DNA from 4 places in the Paenibacillus sp. FSL R7-0026 genome. Region 4 is predicted to be linked to each of the others. Evidence: predicted binding sites of a transcription regulator. Region 4 holds the regulator's gene; each other region holds the start of a gene.
What was found. The regulator Rex, encoded in region 4, represses fermentation and respiration genes when NADH is low (regulators of the CRP and FNR family bind a similar motif). The targets are predictions, from matches to a motif close to TTGTGAAATATTTCACAA.

Region 1: a site for Rex is predicted at 1,539-1,556, ahead of adhE (bifunctional acetaldehyde-CoA/alcohol dehydrogenase). Genes of this name have one in related genera too.
Region 2: a site for Rex is predicted at 1,539-1,556, ahead of pflB (formate C-acetyltransferase). Genes of this name have one in related genera too.
Region 3: a site for Rex is predicted at 2,036-2,053, ahead of MKY44_RS27220 (cytochrome ubiquinol oxidase subunit I). Genes of this name have one in related genera too.

What each region holds. Positions count from the first base shown of each region.
Region 1 is NZ_JBBORG010000001.1:4,154,203-4,157,667, forward strand. Features, by position in the region: gene adhE (bifunctional acetaldehyde-CoA/alcohol dehydrogenase) at 1-1,458, opposite strand, end outside; gene MKY44_RS18350 (Crp/Fnr family transcriptional regulator) at 1,889-2,605, shown strand; gene MKY44_RS18355 (hypothetical protein) at 2,693-3,406, opposite strand.
Region 2 is NZ_JBBORG010000001.1:4,150,130-4,153,594, reverse strand. Features, by position in the region: gene adhE (bifunctional acetaldehyde-CoA/alcohol dehydrogenase) at 1-547, shown strand, start outside; gene pflB (formate C-acetyltransferase) at 1,639-3,465, shown strand, end outside.
Region 3 is NZ_JBBORG010000001.1:6,212,041-6,215,505, reverse strand. Features, by position in the region: gene MKY44_RS27230 (glycosyltransferase) at 1-502, opposite strand, end outside; gene MKY44_RS27225 (tetratricopeptide repeat protein) at 499-1,791, opposite strand; gene MKY44_RS27220 (cytochrome ubiquinol oxidase subunit I) at 2,175-3,465, shown strand, end outside.
Region 4 is NZ_JBBORG010000001.1:3,965,768-3,969,232, forward strand. Features, by position in the region: gene MKY44_RS17405 (DUF5590 domain-containing protein) at 1-521, opposite strand, end outside; gene MKY44_RS17410 (amidohydrolase) at 559-1,866, opposite strand; gene MKY44_RS17415 (redox-sensing transcriptional repressor Rex) at 1,853-2,506, opposite strand; gene dinG (ATP-dependent DNA helicase DinG) at 2,725-3,465, opposite strand, start outside.

The sequences.
Region 1 (3,465 bases), 190 kb from region 4:
ACGTGTGATATCAGGCATTTTGGCAAGATACTGTGTTGCCCCTTTTTCGAAGTAGACTTTGTTCGGCACTTTGAACCATTGCATATTCACGGTACGGCGAGCCACCCTTTTCACATTGATTAAGTTCACAGCGGTTACGTTGGAAGAAGTCGAGTTACGTCCGTATGATCCGCATCCCAGTGTCAATGACGGCATGTTTGTGTTGTAGATATCCCCGATGGCACCGTGTGTGGATGGTGAGTTCACAATAATCCGTCCGGTTTGCAGACGATCTGCGAATTTGCCGATCACTTCTTCATTTGTGGAGTGAATAACCGAGGAGTGACCCATGCCGCCAAAAGCAACCACTTCTGCTGCACGCTCAATGCCCTCTGCTGCCGTTTTGACTTTGTAACAAGCCAGTACCGGGCTTAATTTCTCAGCAGACAATGGGAATTTGGTACCTACTCCTTCAATCTCGGCCACGAGAATTTTGGTGCCTGCTGGAACTTCAATACCGCACAATTTCGCAATGCTTACCGCAGATTGACCAACAATCGCCGGGTTCACCGCACATTTCTCGGCATTAATCGCACCTGCTGTCAATTTTGCTGCTTCATCTTTGTTAACAAAGTAACAGCCGTTTGCGATCATTTTTTTCTTCACTTGATCAAAGATCGGTTCTTCAATGATGACCGCTTGTTCAGAAGCACAGATCATGCCGTTATCGAAAGATTTGGACAGGATCAAATCCGTCACTGCCTGATTGATATCCGCGCTTTTCTCGATAAAGCAAGGTACGTTACCCGGTCCTACGCCCAGTGCAGGTTTACCACAGCTGTACGCTGCACGTACCATACCTGATCCGCCTGTTGCCAGAATGAGAGCCACATCATTGTGATTCATCAGTTCGTTTGTACGATCCATGGAAGGATCATCAATCCATTGAATGCAATCTGCTGGTGCACCATGTTTCACAGCCGCTTCCAGCAGGATTTTAGCAGCTTCCCGGCTACAATTCTGTGCAGATGGGTGGAAACCAAAGATGATTGGGTTACGGGTCTTGATGGAAATCAGTGCTTTAAACATCGTGGTTGATGTTGGATTGGTTACTGGTGTAATCCCCATGATGATGCCGACCGGCTCCGCAATTTTCTGGAAGCTCTCATATTCGTTATCTTCAATCACACCTACGGTTTTGTCATACTTAATGCTGTGGTACACATATTCTGTTGCAAATATATTTTTGGTGATTTTATCCTCATACACTCCGCGGCCTGTTTCTTCTACGGCCATCTTAGCGAGCATCATGTGTTTATCCAGACCCGCAAGTGCCATCGCTTGCACAATCCGGTCAATCTGCTTCTGGTCCATCTTCATGAATGCGGCGTGTGCTTTATTCGCTTTGTCGATTAACGTTTGAATATACTGACCTGCTGTCGGTTCTTTTGCTGGGGCGACTTCGTTCTTTACAGCCATCTCCCTCATCCTCCTAAAGGTTCGTATTAGTTTGTCTCTCTCGTTTACATTCACATCGTAACATGACAATAAACTTAATTATGTGATTTTTTTCACAAAGTATAACAAATTTAATTTAAGTTTTGTAGTGTCCTTCATACGACCATTTTCACTTCCTATTTAAAATATAGGGCTGTAAAATTCATCCTCTCCATTAAAAGTGAATTTTATCACAATGTTTGAAATTTCGTCATTTTTGCCCCCTTTCCTTCCCCCTCAAACGGTAAGATTAGGTATATACTGAACTTAAAAATTGAACCACCGCAATTTGTACCGTCCTTCTTCCCGGCCGAGATGACCCTGATCAGGACGGCAACGGTTTGCGGCGAACCTCGGAGGCTACTGCTTACTACAGAAGGTCGTCCGATGGACATAAAGGGGAGATAGACTTATGAGAGAACTAACAACTGTACTGGAAAAGCGCGGTAATACTAACTGTTTCTCGGAAGCAAATTTCAACCATCTGCTGGTTACCATGAAAGATAGAACCTATCCGGAAGGTACACATCTGTACTGGGAAGGCGACATCTCTGACAAACTTTATTATATGAAACGGGGCCGTGCCCAGATCACCAAATCCACGGATGAAGGCAAGGAACTGATCATGTACATGTATCAATCCGGTGATATGATTGGGCAGGCTGATCCCTTCTTTGGCTCTAAACACAGCTTCTCAGCGGAAGTATTAGAGGATAGTGAGATCGGTGTACTGGAGCATAAAGATCTGGAAATGTTAATCTGCCAGCATTGTGACTTCGCGATCGATTTTATGAAATGGATGGGCATCCACCACCGGTTGACACAGACCAAATTCCGGGATCTCATGTTATATGGCAAACCGGGTGCACTCTGCTCCACCCTCATTCGGTTGTCGAATTCGTATGGTGAGCCTCATGGAGAGCATGTCATTATTCACAAAAAAATTACTCACACGGATCTGTCCAATATGATTGGAGCCACTCGTGAAAGTGTAAACCGCATGTTAAGCGATCTGCGTAAGAAAGACGGGATTGAATATGACAATGGCATGATTGTCATCAAAGATCTGAAGATGCTGCAAGGAATCTGTCACTGTGAGCTTTGCCCGAACGAGATCTGTCGTATTTAATATTTGACTATGCTGATCGGATCTTGCTTATATATTTAATGAAAAAAGCCCAGTTCTCTAAAAAAGAGATTGGGCTTCTTGGTATACTTAGGATGCATTGGTCAATTCAAGCTTTACCGCATCACGTGGATTCAATTTCATGTCCAGACCATTTTCCATTAATTCTTTGTCATTCACCATAATGACCCACCGCTCATTCATACGAGGCGTGACATTCTCGACCGAAACGACAAATTTGTTGTTCTCCGACATTCTTACAATGCCGCTGGACTTCAACACATCACGAACTGTGCACTCTTGAACGTAGACGCCGGCATATTGACGATTAAGGGTTGGCATAATGTTTCCACCGCTAACCTTGAGTAACGTTGTCTGATACGCAACGCCATCCCCCCCACTGTCAGCGGCTTTCACGTAAATGATCACTTCATCTTTGGCATGAAGCTCCATGTCCCAATCTTCCTGTTCAATATCCTTGCCATTTAATTTGACAGCCCAGCTCAGCGAAGAATCCAGAGAAACTTCACCCACGGATTGAATCCGTTTGCCATCCGCCGTAAAATCAACCAGTCCGCTATTGAGTAATGCTTTTTTGAGTGTCAAACCCTCACTAAAATCTCGCTTAATGGACTTTGTTGCATCAGGCAAAAACGTACTGCCATCTACAGCCACTGTGATCGTATTCGCTGTTTCTGTCTCTTTGACAATTGGCTGCTCAGAAGGCTGCGTCTCACTACAACCAGCCAAGATCGCCAGTAGGAGCAAACATACACCTATGTAACCGGGGATTTTCTTCATCATGTAGGTAACACCACCCTGCGTAAAATCATTCACCCTGTTGTCCATAACCTCTATTATGG
Region 2 (3,465 bases), 180 kb from region 4:
GGTGTTCCAATACCTGGAGCAATCTGCGCTGCAAGGCGATAAACTGGCACGTGAGAAAATGCATAATGCTTCCACAATTGCCGGTATGGCATTTGCCAACGCATTCCTGGGCATTAACCACAGCTTGGCGCACAAATGGGGCGGTCAGTATCACACCGCACACGGACGCACCAATGCAATCCTGATGCCACACGTTATTCGTTACAACGCAAAAAAACCGACCAAATTTGCATCGTTCCCGAAATATTCGCACTTTGTAGCGGATGAGCGGTATGCCGAAATCGCCCGCATTCTGGGATTGCCTGCACGTACGACAGAAGAAGGCGTAACCAGTCTCATCAATGCCATTCGCAAACTGAACAAAACATTGGGCATTGAAGAATCGTTCCAGGAAATCGGATTTGATGCCAAAGATTTTGAAGCACATGTAGGTTATCTGGCAGACCGTGCCTTCGAAGACCAATGTACAACCGCCAATCCGAAGTTGCCACTCGTAACTGAACTGGCTGATGTATACCGCAACGCTTTCTACGGAAAGTTTGAATAACGAATCAAGAACGAAGCGTGCCTTACGGCAAGAAGATCAGGGTTCCCCGAGAGGGGAGCCCCGATTGCCGTCTTTCACACAATAACGAGAGGGCAGAAAAACAGAAGAGCGAGCATCTGTTTTTCAGGGTTTATTCTATGATTTGGTTTGCTCCGAGCATAGAGGAGCAAAGTGTTCTAGAGAGGTTACACGTAATCCGTGATGTGGCTGTTTGAGCCAGATGTTCACACAATAACGGAGAGGGCAGAAAAACAGAAGAGCGAGCATCTGTTTTTCAGGATTTAATCTAAGATTTGATTTGCTCCGAGCATAGAGGAGTAAAGGGTTCTAGAGAGGTTACACGTAATCCGTGACGTGGCTGTTTGAGCCAGATGTTCACACAATAACGGAGAGGGCAGAAAAACAGAAGAGCGAGCATCTGTTTTTCAGGATTTAATCTAAGATTTGATTTGCTCCGAGCATAGAGGAGCAAAAGGGTTCTAGAGAGGTTACACGTAATCCGTGATGTGGCTGTTTGAGCCAGATGTTCACACAATAACGGAGTGGGCAGAAAAACAGAAGAGCGAAGCACCTGTTTTTCAGGATTTAATCTAAGATTTGATTTGCTCCGAGCATAGAGGAGCAAAGGGTTCTAGAGAGGTTACACGTAATCCGTGATGTGGCTGTTTGAGCCAGATGTTCACACAATAACGGAGTGGGCAGAAAAAACTGAAGAAGCGGAGCGTTCGCCTTTATCCCCGGATTTTCCCCTTTGAAATATAAAATTGAAAAAATCCGGGGATAACAGCGATCGGAAGTTGTTCTGCCCGCGCAGTGGCTAAGTGTGAATTTACAGGGGTCAATGGGACACAGCGCAGGTGGAGTGAGTTAGTTCACTGGCTTTGTGACAAAAATCACAGATGATGAAAGCCCCAAGTCGTATACTGAAAATGTAAGAAAAACATTCATCCCGCGGTTCCGGTTCCCAAGTAGAGAGAACATGTTCCGGTTTATGTGAAACAATTCACATTAATCGCGGCTCTGGGCACACAATGCTACGAATGAAGCAAGATGTTATGTGTCCAGAAATCCAAATTAGTGGAGGGATTACGATGTCGGTGATTGAAAAAGATGTCAAACAACAAACAGGCTGGAGAAACTTTACCAAAGGAACATGGACCAAATCCGTAGATGTGAATGATTTTCTGGCACACAACTTGTCTCCGTATTACGGTGACGAAGCATTTCTCGCAGGTGCAACCCAGAATACCAAAGAATTGTGGGAGATCGTATCTGATCTGACCAAAAAAGAACGGGATAACGGCGGTGTCCTTGACGTTGACGTGAACACACCAGGTACTATTATTTCTCACCAACCCGGTTATCTGGATCAAACCAAGGAACAGATTGTCGGCGTTCAGACCGATGCTCCGTTCAAACGTTCCATTCAACCAACAGGCGGAATTCGCATGATGATTGACGCATGTGAGGCATATGGCTTTGAAATGCCACAGGGCGTCATTGATATATTTACAAACATTCGCAAAACACATAACCAGGGTGTATTCGATGCTTATACATCCGACATGCGTGCAGCGCGTAAAGCAGGAATTATTACAGGTCTGCCAGATGCTTACGGCCGTGGCCGGATCATCGGTGACTATCGTCGTGTAGCTTTGTACGGGGTAGACTTCCTAATTCGTAACAAAAAAAGTGAATTGAATGCACTCGAAGTTGATGTCATTGATGAAGATGTCATTCGTTTGCGGGAAGAGTTGTCTGAACAGATTCGTGCATTGCAAGAGTTGAAACAATTGGGCGATATGCACGGGTTCGATATTTCCTTGCCAGCGACAACAGCAAAAGAAGCGTTCCAATGGTTGTACTTCGGTTATCTCGCAGCGATCAAAGAGCAGAACGGTGCTGCGATGTCACTGGGACGTGTATCTTCTTTCCTGGATATCTACATTGAACGTGACCTGCAAGAAGGGATTTTGTCCGAAGAACAGGCTCAGGAATTGGTTGACCATTTTGTAATGAAACTGCGGATTGTCAAATTCCTGCGTACACCGGATTACAACGAACTGTTCAGTGGAGATCCAACATGGGTGACTGAGTCCATCGGTGGTATGTCAGTGAATGGTGAAACACGCGTAACCAAAAACAGCTTCCGTTTCCTGCATACACTGCACAACTTGGGTCCTGCACCAGAACCGAACCTGACTGTTCTCTGGTCCACGAAACTTCCAGAAGCTTTCAAAGATTATTGCAGTAAAGTATCCATCGAAACCAGCTCAATACAGTATGAAAATGATGATCTGATGCGTCCAATCTACGGTGACGATTACGGTATTGCATGCTGTGTGTCGGCTATGAAGATCGGGAAACAAATGCAATTCTTCGGCGCTCGTGCTAACCTGGCAAAAGCTCTCCTGTATGCGATCAACGGTGGTCGTGACGAGAAATCCGGAGCACAAGTTGGACCTGAGTATCCTGCCATCACTAGCGAAGTGTTGGATTACAATGAGGTTATGAAACGCTTCAAACCAATGATGGAGTGGCTCGCGAAGCTGTATATGAACACCCTCAACGTCATTCACTACATGCACGATAAATACAGCTATGAGCGTATCGAAATGGCATTGCATGACCGTGACATTGTACGTACGATGGCTTGTGGTATCGCCGGTCTATCGGTTACAGCAGATTCACTGAGTGCAATCAAATATGCCAAAGTAAAACCAATTCGTAACGAACAAGGCATCGCTGTTGATTTCGAAATCGAAGGAGACTTCCCTTGTTACGGTAACAATGAAGACAGCGTAGACAGCATTGCTGTTGAACTGGTCGAGAACTTCATGGGCATGATTCGCAAACACAAAGCATACCGTAACGCAGTGCCAACGCAATCCGTTCTGACGATCACTTCCAACGTGGTA
Region 3 (3,465 bases), 2.2 Mb from region 4:
GGCGCCATTCCTCGGCGAACAGCGGTTTCTCCAATACCTCCAGACGGACCACCTTTGGATAGGCTTTGCATAGATCCGGTGTTCCGTCTGTGCTGGCATCGTCCACAATCACGATCTCATCCACGAACTCACTCAGATCATGCAATACTTCTTCAAGGTATCGGCCACGTTCGTTGCGAACCTGAAGCATGGCGGTCAGCTTGTTGCCTTTGCTTTTGCGAACCCGGCGAATGGAGAAGGGCTCTTTGAATACACTTGTTTCCTCTTGTGTTATAGCTGCACTCTGTTCTGCCTGACCTTGTGAATCACCCCAGTGATGCACTTGGCTTCGGATGTCCTGTGTTGGTTGTGCATGATCCGGGGTGTAATCGCCATTTCCCAATGCGTCTGTATGTGTTCGATCGACTGTTTCGGTTGGTGTGTAAGTGGTTTCGGTTCGGATATCCCTGTGCACCATTGGCCCATTCAACTGTTGTCTACGCTTCTTTGGGTCCAGCATCATGGCACCTCCCCAAGCAATTGCTGTACAGCATGATCCAACAGCTCCAGCTCGACAATCCGGGCCAGCGCATCTTCATCCTCCAGTGCTGTCTCAAGGAAATGTCGGACTGCCCCGTGTCGTTCCCCTCGCAGTGCCAGCGCACTACCGGATAATTGCTGATATTCCCGGCGACTGGCATCATCCTGAATATCGACTGCATGCACCAGAGCCAGTGCTTCTTCCACACGTCCAGTCTCCTTGTAGATGCGGAATTTCCAATGTCTCGCCGTTTCTCCGCCAAGTTCGTCCAGGATACGCAGGGCGTTTCCGTAATCATCGTTCATACGCAGTAATTCCGCTCGTACAAGTTGATCTTCTCCCGCCTCAAGCCAGCGACAGAGCTGTTCATAATGATGCTGTTCTTGTTCATCGGCTGCACTAATTCCGTACACCCGCAGGGCGTCCTCCAACTGTCCGGTCCGGGCATGAATGGCAGACAGGAATCTATAGTGGGAGACTACACAATCACTACGACCATTCAAGACCGCATGGGAGAATGCCTCTTGAAGTGAATGGATAGCCCGAGGATCTTCAAGCAAGTACTCATAGGCTGCCAGCAAAAAGGATATCGTCTCATGTGCACCTGCTTTGGCACGTAGCTGACGGTAGAAGTCGGCACGTACACTGCATTGAAGCAGGGTGACGCTATCTGGAGTGCCTGACAGGATCTGCCGCAGCGCATGCAAGAAGAGCAGTTCGTAGTCCCGGAGAGGGACTTCGAGATCATCCTTTTGCATCGTACCCGCAGGTGCAGGGTCTTCTCCGCCCAGCCAGATAGCACGTACGCCTTGGAATAACAGCTTCATATAACGTGTTTCGGAGGATGTGCCTACCAGATCGGCGATGCCGACCAGTTTGGAAATACTGCTCTCCCATAGCGGAGATTCTGCTTCGTTTCCAGCAGGTTCGGGGAGCAGGGCAATACATAGCTCAGGCTCCAGCGAAGCTGTAGCCATTAGCCAGTAGGGATGGGCGACTACGGCTACGGTGCGAGGTTCCAGCAATAGCTGCTCGGCTTCAGGGAGGGAGATGACGGTAATGACCGGAGGTACATCTTCTGTTTGCGTCAGGCTGCTGACATAGTAGACCTCTCCCTCGATCGACAGCAGTGCAGCAATATCGGGATAGGGAAAGGATGACCAGCCTCCTTTGCGAGGGAAGAGAACATACCGGACCGGGGACTGTGTTGTACTGGCCTTATCCAGGCTGGCTTCGGTGTCTTCACCTGGTAGTGGTGCAGGTTTTTCCATGAATAGTTCACCTCACCTTGACTGTAATATGGAGCGTCATTCGCTCTGCTTGTGTTTCATGCTTTCACTTCATATGTAAAGCCCTCACGGTACTTCGCATGATATGCCTGAGACTAACATATGGGCATTCCGTCCCAAACATGAGTATCTTCCATGAATAGATGAAGTTGGCAAGCTGTGATAATAGGCTGAATTTTATCTTTTGTGTGACCAGGATCACTTTTTTTTGCTCTAGAGACGAAGATTGTGATAATTCTCACATGTATAAAATAGGTAATCTGGCACAATACGTTCATCAACGTATTTGGCGGATAGACAGCGAAGGTGCAGCTTCAATGCCAAATACGCATACTGCGAAGTGAACAGAAAGAAGGGGTAACGGTATGGATCCGATTATGTTATCGCGTATCCAATATGCACTTACAACGATTTTCCATTTCTTTTTTGTCCCGCTATCCATCGGTCTTGTACTGTTGGTTGCAATCATGGAGACGTTGTACGTTGTTAAGGGGAAGGAAATCTACAAAACGATGGCCAAGTTCTGGGGCAAACTGTTCCTGATTAACTTTGCCGTCGGGGTTGTCACAGGTATTCTGCAAGAGTTCCAGTTCGGCATGAACTGGTCCGAGTACTCCCGATTTGTCGGGGACGTGTTCGGTGCGCCACTGGCTATTGAAGCGCTACTGGCGTTTTTTATGGAGTCTACATTTATTGGATTGTGGATATTTGGATGGGATCGTTTGTCCAAAAAAGTGCATCTGGCCTGCATCTGGCTGGTGTTTGTCGGCACATTCCTGTCCGCGCTGTGGATTCTGGCAGCCAATTCATTTATGCAACATCCTGTTGGGTTTGAGATTAACAACGGCCGAGCCGAGATGAATGATTTCTTTGCACTCATCACAAATGGTCAGCTTCTCGTTGAGTTCCCACATACAATCTTTGGGGCATTGATGACAGGAGCCTTCGTCGTAACCGGGATCAGTGCCTACAAATTGATGAAAAAGCAGGATGTGGAGATCTTCCGCAAATCGTTTAATATTGCGATCATTATCGCTCTTGTTTCCTCATTCGGCGTCGCATTCTCGGGTCACTTCCAGGCGCAATATCTGGTGGAGACACAGCCGATGAAGATGGCAGCCAGTGAGGGCACATGGACAACGACAGAAGATCCGGCACCATGGACGGTGGTCGCTTTTATCGATCCGGATAAACAGGAGAGTACGGGTGAGATCAAAATCCCTGGATTGCTCAGTTACCTGTCCTACAGCAAGTTCTCCGGTAGTGTCAAAGGCATGAAGGAACTTCAAGCTGAGTATGAACAGACGTATGGGCCGGGGGACTACATCCCGCCGGTACGGACAACATTCTGGAGTTTCCGCATCATGATCGCAGCGGGTGGTTTGATGATTGCACTGGCGCTATACGGTACGTTTCTGGCCATTCGTAAGAAGCTGGAGGTCGCTGGAAAGTGGTTTATGCGTCTGATGGTATTCGCTATATCCTTGCCGTTTATCGCCAATACATCAGGTTGGATTATGACCGAGGTTGGAAGACAGCCATGGACGGTATTTGGTTATATGACCACCGAAGCCGGAGTCTCACCGAATGTATCCGCAGGAATGATCCTGTTTTCGACCATTGCATTTACCGCTGCGTATACGGTTCTCGGAATCG
Region 4 (3,465 bases):
GGGAGTGTGTAGACCAGGTCCACCTGTTCTCCGTTGCTAAAACGATAAAAGCGATAATGGTTATGCGTACCGTCTTTATAATACACTTGCCACACATATATTCCATTCACAACTCCGGGCATGATTCGTTTAATCTCACCGGCAGGAACTTCGGAACTAAAGCGATTGCGTATCTGCGCTTCGGACATACCATTTTGCAGTAGCTCACTGTGTACAGCGTTTGCACCCTTAGCCGGTTGATTGTTTGCGTCGAACTTAACCCAGACCATAACATCCTGGTTATCCTTGTTTTTGCCGATCAGGGTCCAGTAGATGTTGTCAGAGCCTTCTTTGTCTCCCCAGATGTACTTGCGCAATTCATCATAGGATGTAATGCCCAGTTGCTCCTGTGCTGCTTGTATAGCGAGCGCTTCTTCCTTGCGCTGGTCCTGAGTGACATAGACGTAATAACGCTGAAGTCCAAACAGAATCAGAACCAGTGCAAGCAGCGAAATCCATATCCACTTCTTTTTTTTCTTCAAAAGCCGAACTTCCTTTCCCTATGATGCTGTCCTGCAATTAACGAGCAAGCAGACCATCAAATGCCAATTGAGACTCACGCAAAATGCGTTCTTCATCCAGCGTCAGACATTCGCCATGTTTCACCACTTGTTTTCCATCCACCCATACGTGCTCAACATCTTTGGCAGAAGCCGAGTAGATTGTATGTGAGATCAGGTCTGTATGTGGATAGAAATGTGCCTGTTCAATGTCCAAGGCGATAAAGTCAGCCTTCATGCCGACCTGGAGTGCTCCGGTATTGTTCAAGAAGATGGATTTGGCACCGTATGACGTTCCGAGTAGTAACGCTTCGCCTGCTGGCACTGCCGTCGGGTCACCGGATACACCTTTGTGGATCAATGCAGCCAGTCTCATTTCCTCGAACATATCCAGGTTGTTGTTGCTTGCCGGTCCGTCTGTTCCGAGTGACACAGTAACTCCTGCTTTCAGCAACGCAGGTACCCGCGCAACACCGGAAGCGAGTTTCAGGTTACTTCCCGGGTTATGGGACACAGCCACATCATGTCGGGCCAGAATCTCAATCTCTTCGTCATTCAGATGCACCGCATGTGCAACCAGGGATGGACGGGAGAAAAAGCCCAGTTTCTCCAGATGTGCCACAGGACGCAGTCCATAATCAGCCACGTTCTGCTCGACTTCACGAAGCGTTTCCGACATATGTGTATGAAGGGGAAGGTTTAGGTCGTTCGCGACCTGCACAAGCTTCTCTATGTAGTCAGGAGGGCATGTATATGGTGCATGTGGCGAGATTACGGTTGTAATGCGACCATCTGCCTGTCCATTCCACTCACGCGCAAACGCAGCCGACTCCTCCAGCTTCCGCAATTGTTCTTCTTCCGAGCACAGCCCGATTACACCACGTGCCAGTGCTGCTCTAACGCCGGATTGCTCCACAACTTTGGCAACTTGATCCATATGATCGTACATGTCCAGGAACGCTGTAGTTCCGCCTTTCAACATTTCAAGCACTGATAGCGAAGTTCCCCAATATACGTCTTCTGAAGTCATTTTCGCTTCCATCGGCCACATTTTTTCCTGCAACCATACTTGCAATGCAAGATCGTCTCCGTGCCCTCTGAGCAACGACATCGCTGCATGACCATGCGTATTGATCAGACCCGGCAGGAAGAACAGTCCTTTTCCATCCACTTTGGTACAATTTTTGTCTTCATCCGGCAATGTCTCACCAATATGCACAATCTTGTCATTCTCAACAACCATGTATCCTTGGACCACGTTCCATGTTGTGCCGCCTTCATTAACGGCAAATTTGCCGTTGTGAATTACCCATCTATTTGTTGTCATCTTCCTCGTCGTCCTTTCCAGTCTCCAAGTAATAGGCCAAACTTAGCAGATCCGTTGTAAAGTCAGCATGGTGAATGCGGATATGCGGCGGTGTTTTTAGAATTGTTGGTGCAAAATTAAGGATCGCTTCAATTCCCGATTCAATAAGCTGATCGGCTACATTTTGGGCTTCCGTATCCGGAACCGTGATAATACCGATGCGGATGTTATCCGTTTTAACCGCTTCCGTCAATTCATTCATTGGTTTTACCGTCAAACTGTTGATTTGACTACCAATCTTCGGTCCATATGCATCAAATACAGCAACAATCTTCATGTTGTCTTTCAGATATGCGTTGTAGTTGGACAAGGCCTGTCCGAGGTTACCCGCGCCTACCAGAGCTACATTAATTTGCTGATCAATTTTGAGAATGTGACGAATTTTCTCGATCAAATAGGATACATCATACCCGATCCCTTTACGACCAAAATCACCGAAGTAAGCCAGGTCTTTACGAATTTGGGCCGGATTCAGATCCAGCCTCTGTCCAAGCTCTTGAGAAGAAACAGTAGCCACCTCACGCTGATGCAACTCGCTCAAATAACGCAAGTAAACAGGCAGACGTCGTACCACCGCTTCCGAAATTTTATCCGATTTCATTCTTGCTCCCCCTTACCAAGGCCACGATAAAATAATAGATGAAAAGATGAGCATTCTGTATAAACTCAAAGATAAACGTGACATTTTATACAGAATGCTCCTTGTAATTTAGGTTATAAGTTCTTACGTGCAACTGCTTTAATCGGATACGGAAATATCTAATAAAGTTTAACGCCAAACGATAGTGTCATGCAATGATATAACGAACAAAACAACCATTATTTTTGTTCATTAGCAGGTTTTTCCAACCACTCGGTAATTCGTGGAACCATCTGCTCCGTGAGCATATGCTCCATTTTGGGACCTGGTAATGAATATAAAAAGAATTTACCATAGTACGCTTCAATCACCCGTGTATCATAAACAATGACAATTCCTCTATCCTTCGCTGTACGCACCAATCGGCCAAATCCCTGCTTGAAACGAATGACCGCTTGTGGCACGGACAGTTTCATGAACGGATTTTTCTTCTGTTCCTGAAGCAACTCACTCTTGGCTTCCACCAACGGATGATTCGGTGGCTGGAAAGGCAGTCGCACAATAGCGAGACAGGTTAGCGCCTCTCCCGGGATATCTACACCCTCCCAGAAGCTACTTGTACCCAGAAGTACCGTAGCTTTGGCATCTTGGAACCTGCGAGTCAATTTGGAACGACTTCCACTGTCAACGCCTTGCCCAAGCAATGAGATGTCGTTGCCAGACAGAGCTTCTTTCAGCGGATCATAGACCTGTCGCAACATCTTGTATGAAGTAAACAGAACCATCATGCGTCCACGCGTAGCAATTGCCGTCTCTGCGAGTGATTGCACCAGCATATTGACAAAGTGCGCATCACCCACACTTCCCTTCACACTTGGGAAATCACGCGGAATCACCAGAAGTGCCTGATCGCGATAATTGAAAGGTGATGGCAACATCGACGTTAATAGCCGATTGTTCTCGGCGGCTTCCTGTAAGCC